Regions from separate parts of the Companilactobacillus paralimentarius genome, predicted to be linked through region 2. Evidence: riboswitches for the same ligand, from Rfam matches in the RefSeq annotation. Region 2 holds a riboswitch; the other holds the start of a gene.
What was found. A riboswitch is a leader RNA that binds a small molecule or an ion and turns the genes downstream of it on or off. The one in region 2 is predicted to bind lysine.
Positions count from the first base shown of each region.

Region 1 (3,416 bases), 330 kb from region 2:
CCGGGCCTGCTCCGCTCTCTACAAAAAAAGGCCGATTCATCCCAATAAAGGGACGAATCGACCATTCGCGGTACCACCCAGTTTCAGTGTACGCAAATACACTGCACTTTCAGACTTTATCGGATCAACCCGAACGGCATTACCCGTTGCCAGAATGCTGGAATAAAAGCCTTTGCGATTTTCACCAACCATCGCTTCTCTGAAAGGTTTATGAGTAGGCACTCTCTTAGCGTTATATTCATTTCTTATAATAATTTAAACTAACTTAAATATCAATAGTGGTTGTGTTTTTGTTCATGTTTTACATCAATATCCTCTAATTTCAAGAACTTAGTCTTGTATCTGAGTTTGTAGTAAAGCCAACATACGAACAGAATAATCAATCCACTGTAACTGATCAATAATCTTCCGATATTGAAATCTACCATTGATCTTACATCCTGTCCTAAGATAATAATAATTCCTAAGACAATGGCTAAAATTGGTCCAAATGGGAACCACTTTGCTTTGTAGCGGAGATCATCTAAATCATATCCTTTATACAAGTAAGCTTTTCTAAATCGGTAATGTGAAAAGGCAATTCCTAACCATGCAATGAACCCTGTCAATCCTGACGCTGCAACTAACAATTCATAGAATGAATCACCATACAAACTTGTAAATAGAGCGATGGCCCCAACTAAAGCTGTTAATAATAGTGAAAAGACGGGTACGCCTCGACCATTAGTTCTTTGGAAAGCCTTTGGCGCCATACCTTGCTTACTCATGGACCAAAGCATACGACTAGCAGCGTATAATCCTGAGTTAGCAGCAGAAATAACTGATGTCAAAATAACGGCATTCATTACCCCAGCAGCTAGTGGAATACCAACTTTTTTGAAAACAATAGTAAACGGACTAATAGCAATATCGCCAGCTCCTGAACCTAACAAATTAGGACTTGTATAAGGAATCAAAGCGCCAATAACAGCGATTGACAATATGTAGAATAACAAGATTCTCCAGAAGACTTGTTTGATAGCTTTGGGTATACTCTTCTCGGGTGTAGCAGATTCTCCTGCAGTAATTCCGATCAACTCGGTACCCTGAAACGAGAATCCAGCTACGACGAATACGCTTAGAATTGCCGGTATTCCACCAACAAATGGTGCTTTCTTGTAAGTATAATTAGTTAAACCAACAAAATGTTGATTGCCTAGAATACCTAAAATACTCAAGATACCGACAATCAAAAAGATAATTACGGCAGTAACTTTAATTGACGAGAGCCAATATTCAGTTTCACCAAATGAACCAACTGAAATGAAGTTAATCACTAGTAAAACGATCATAAACGTTAAACTTATTTTCCATGATGTCCAACTTGGGAACCAATACTTAACAACCAAAGAAATAGTTGATAAGTCTACCGCTAAGGTAATAGCCCAGTTAAACCAATAATTCCAACCCAAAGCAAAGCCAAAGGCCGGATCGATAAATTTAGTTGCGTAAGTTGCAAAGGAACCAGAGACCGGCATATAAGTAGCCATTTCTCCTAAACTTGTCATCAAAAAGTAGACCATAATACCGATAGCCACATAAGCTATCAGAGCTCCTCCAGGTCCTGCGGTTGAGATTGAAGAACCACTGGCAACGAATAAACCAGTTCCAATCGAACCTCCTAACGCAATCATTGATAGATGACGAGTCTTTAACGAACGACTCACATCATTATTTTCCATCTTTCATTCCCCTTTTATCTGGACATAAAAAAAGTCCCTATTATCAGAGGAACTACTGACAATAAGGATTATAATTAATTATCCCAATAATCAATAGCTCAACGTTTTTCAAAAAATAAAAAAATCATTTTCTGAACGTACGACAGTCTACCACCTATTAAGTAATAGCCCAATCAACTTTATCAAGTAGGGATAAAATGATTTCGGCAACTTTTCCTTTAATGTTTTTTCAAGGTACCCTATCGTACTCCAAAACACGACTAATAAAAATTGCGCCTCTATCTGATTACAAAATATTATAAATAAATGTTAAGATAGTAGCAAGTAGTGTTTCTTATATTTATTAATCTTTTTAAATTAACAATTTAACATTGCCGGGGGAAACAAACATGTTGGAGCAAATTTTCTTAGTTAAGCAAGACGTAGAAAAATATCGAATGCTAACTGTTATTAAGTCGCTACCTCCTCGTGAAGTAAACTTGAGTAATATCAGTAGTAGATTGCAATTTACGTACCAAAAAACATATAACATTTTCCAAGCACTGCTAGAAGATTTTGCCGATGTCGCCCCTGATATCGATCCTAGTGACACTAAGATTGAGTCAATCGACTTTAGTAAAATTTCCATTGATACTTACCGCCTATACTTGGTTAAGAACTCGGTAGTTTTTCAAGCCTTTAATTATGGCCTGACCAGTGCAAATCCATCTTTTGAGAGTTTCAGTAATGAACACTTTACTAGTAAATCTACCCTCAATCGTCGAATGTCCAAATTCAGAGCTTTCCTCAAGAACTTTGGACTTAAAATCTCCAATTCAACCCTAGAAATTAAGGGTAATGAAAAAAATATTCGATGGATGGCTTATTATGTCTATTGGTACATTTATCATGCTCAAGAATGGCCTTTTAGCCTCATTCAAGAGAACTCGATCGACCAAATTATTTCTAAAGCAGGAATAACTTTTGACAATCCTATCGTTCATTTTCAACTGAAGTATTTCTTGGCAATTTCTAGAATTCGTTTAATCAAACGAAATTATATTGAAGATTTGCCATATTACAACGTTGTCTTTGATAATCAACAACTAGGTGAGGAAATTTTAACTCACGATGACTATCCAATTGTGCCATTAGATGCTTTACATAATGAAAACAAACTGATCAATCTCTTTAGAAAGACAGCCTTCCAACCTAGTGACACCGCCTTTGAACAACCAATCAATGCAAATGCTCGTATCAATCCGAAATTCTATGCACTCGTTTATCACTTTATAGATTTCCTTAAAGAGCACTATCATGATGATATGTCTGTTTATCATAATCAAAAAACTTTGAAACATATTATGACTTATGTCACCCGAGATATTGTTTTTTCTTACATCATGGCACCATATTCTTTAATGCATCTCGATACGATGTACGCTGAGGGCAATGAGCAGTCATATACGGACTTATACAAAGACGTCTATACCTTCTTCTCAAATGTTGATCAAAATGAATTTTCGGGCATTTATAACGCAGCTGAGCTGATTTCAAAAGATTTGTATCAGATCTTACCAAGTTATATTTCAACTATTCGTGAGGAAGATTTCATCCGAGTTAAAGTCCTAATTGATCCTGGTAACCAGGCCGCTGAAGTCGTTTTAAGAACAGTTCGTAATCTCGAATTCGTCGAAGTAGTTCCAAGTAACGTTT
Region 1 is NZ_OY724131.1:522,100-525,515, reverse strand. Features, by position in the region: gene ACI6PB_RS02460 (amino acid permease) at 273-1,721, opposite strand; lysine riboswitch at 1,808-2,010, opposite strand; gene ACI6PB_RS02455 (helix-turn-helix domain-containing protein) at 2,111-3,416, shown strand, end outside.
Region 1: another riboswitch for lysine. It lies ahead of ACI6PB_RS02460 (amino acid permease); the one in region 2 lies ahead of lysA (diaminopimelate decarboxylase).

Region 2 (3,416 bases):
CGGCAATAGCTGAGAACCTTTCTCCGGGAACAAATTCTGGAATTTCCTCATTTATCATTTCATTTAAATCTTTATATGAAAATGGCAAGTCCGTTTTTTTAAAGGAAATAGGTGATATTTCAACACTAAAGGCAGGAACTCCGGGATAAAAATCAGGAGCTTTCTTGACAGATAAATTAGACTCTAAAGTTTCTACATGGAATTCGTTTAATTGGTATTTTTCCGATAAGTAACGACTAACAGTTCTCAATCCGTTACCACACATTTTGGCTTCACTGCCATCGGCGTTGATAACACGCATTTTTCCAAGACAGTCATCACTAGTATCAATAACTAAAAGTCCATCGGCACCGTTTAAAATATTTTTACAAAAATTAATTGCTAAATTCTTTAATTCACTATCACTTAATTTATTGTCCAGAATAGTTTGATCCAAAATGAAGAATTGATTTTCTGAACCATGGACTTTTAATAATTTAACCATATTTTTAAACCTCGCTTAATCGAAAAAAGTTTTATAAATTTGTTGTACTGCATTATCAGCATCAGAAGCACGAGTTCCAATCATGATGGATATTCGGGAAGCACCTTGGTTAATCATATGAATAGCAATATTATTTTGGGTTAACGAATCAATGACTTTACCGATAGTTCCAATGTTATGAGCTATTCCTTCACCAACTACCATGATAATGGCATAGTCATCAATCCATTCTAAATAATCTGGTTGGAGGGTCTCTTTAACGTCGTGACAAAGCTTTTGGATGGTATCCTTATCTAACTTGCTACGATCAAAGATAACAGTTAAATCGTCAATACCAGAAGGCATATGCTCATAAGAAATATTATATTTATAAAAAATTTTTAATAACTTCAAAGTAAAACCGACTTCTTTATTGAGAAGATAACGGTGTAGATAAAGTGCTGAGAATCTTTTTGAACATGCAATACCAGTGATTTGATTAGAAGGATCAAAGATAAATTGTTCAGGGACAATCATAGTTCCATCTGCTTGGGGGTTATTAGTATTCTTAATATTTACGGGAACTTGTCCTTTAACTGCGGGAATAATGGCTTCATCTTGGAAAACGGAAAAGCCAGCATAAGATAGTTCTCTCATTTCCCGATAGGACATTTTTTTTATTGCTTGTGGATGATCAACAATATGATTGTTAGCGACATAAATTGCATCAACATCAGTAAAATTTTCATAAAGATCAGCATTTAAACCACGGCTAAGAATAGCTCCAGTGATATCTGATCCTCCACGAGAAAAGGTATAGATTGAGCCGTCAGCGCTATAACCGAAGAAACCTGGAAAGACAACTCGGGAGTCCTTTGGTAACTTAAATTGGTCCAGATTGCTATAAGTTTCAGCTGAAATATCAGCGTCATTAGGTTGACCTTGAACTCTAATGCCAGCATCTTTAGGATCAATGAAGACCGCCTTAATATTTTGAGCATTGAGGACCTGTGTCAGTAAAATTGCATTTAAAAATTCACCGTGAGCTTTAAAGGCAGCCATTAAATGATCATTATCACTAAAACTGGTTTGAGCTAATTTATCTAATTTGGATTTTAGAAGTTTAATAACTGAATCATCAAGTTTGAAATAATCACAGATTTCTTGGTATCTGGAAATGATATTACTTTCAACTTGTTGATAATTGCCTTGGTTAATAACGATATTTGCATATTGAATCAGTAGATCAGTAACTTTAGTGTCATCAGAAAATCTTTTTCCGGGTGCAGAAGTTACAATAACTTTACGCTCAATATCGTCTTTAATAATCTTAATTACTTTCTCAAATTGTTCTCCAGTAGCCAAGGAACTACCGCCAAACTTGATAACTTTCATAAAACACACCCCTAAAATTAAATAGTTTTTAATGATGAGTGTATCATTATTAGCCGTTATGACAAGAAAAAACATGATAAAGTTAGAAAAACTAGTTATTTTTTAATATTACTTGACGAATAATAAGTATTGTTATAATCTTAATACCAATAAAAGAGGTCGCAACCGACATGAGTAAATGAGGGAGTCACTGTAATGATTTTGAACTCATTGAAAGGGGAAGTTGCCGAAGTGTCGGATCTTGCAGGATTCGATGAACTGGGGCGTATTAATAAGAGAATACGAACTGTCGTGATTTAATATCACGTTGAGCTTATGACAAATTTATGGTGGATCGAAAAGGTCTCTTTGTTATTAAGCAAAGAGATCTTTTTTTATTTGATAAAGGAGTTTTGAAAATGATTATAGATGAGTTAGCAAGTAAGAATGGACATTTAATGATAGATGGCGTTGATAGCATGGATTTAGTTAAAAAATATGGAACGCCACTTTATGTTTTTGATATTTCTAAAGTTCGTAATCAAATAAAAAAATTTAGATCTGCTTTTGAGAAGGAACATTTAAATTATCAAATTAGTTATGCAAGCAAAGCTTTTGCAGTTAAAGCAATCTATCAAGTTATGAAGCAAGAAAATGTGCATGTGGATGTTGTTTCAGGTGGAGAATTATATACGGCTTTAGCTGCAGATTTTCCAAGTGATAAAATAAGTTTTCATGGGAACAACAAATCTTTGGAAGAGTTACAAATGGCAGTTGAGAATCATGTTGGAGTCATTATGTTAGATAATTTCCACGAGATTAAATTGTTGCAGCAAGTTTTGAAGAAATCGCAGGAAACAATTAAAGTAATGTTACGTCTAACTCCAGGAATCTCGGCTCATACACATAAGTATGATCAGACTGGTCAAACTGATAGCAAGTTTGGATTTGACGTTAAATCTGGTCAAGCTGAAAGAGCCTTGAAATTAGTTTTGAATGATCCACAGATGAATTTGTTAGGATATCATGCTCATATTGGTTCACAAATTTTTGGTACCGAAGGTTTTCGCATGTTAGCTCAAAAAATGATTGAAATATCTAAAGAATTTCAGAATGAATTTAACTATTGGCCACAAGTAATCAATTTAGGTGGTGGCTTTGGGATTAGTTATAACGAAGGTGATGATCCTATTACGGCCAATGATTTTATTTCAGTTATTAGTCGAGAGTTAAAACAGGATTGTGAAAAGATTCCAGAAATCTGGATCGAACCAGGACGTTCAATTGTTGGTCCAGCTGGATATACGCTTTATACAATTGGTTCAAGAAAAAATATTCCGGGATTTGAATCCTATGTATCGGTTGATGGTGGTATGGGAGATAATATTCGTCCAGCTTTATATCAGGCCAGCTATGAAGCTGTTGTGGCCAATAAAATGAATCAAGAAAATATTGAGACGGTTCATATTTCAGGGAAATATTGTGAATCAGGTGATATTTTAATCGAGCATCAAAAACTTCCACAGACGGAGGTTGGAGACGTTTTAGCAGTTCTTGATACTGGAGCATATGGTTATTC
Region 2 is NZ_OY724131.1:849,409-852,824, forward strand. Features, by position in the region: gene dapF (diaminopimelate epimerase) at 1-484, opposite strand, end outside; gene ACI6PB_RS03960 (aspartate kinase) at 500-1,858, opposite strand; lysine riboswitch at 2,004-2,181, shown strand; gene lysA (diaminopimelate decarboxylase) at 2,257-3,416, shown strand, end outside.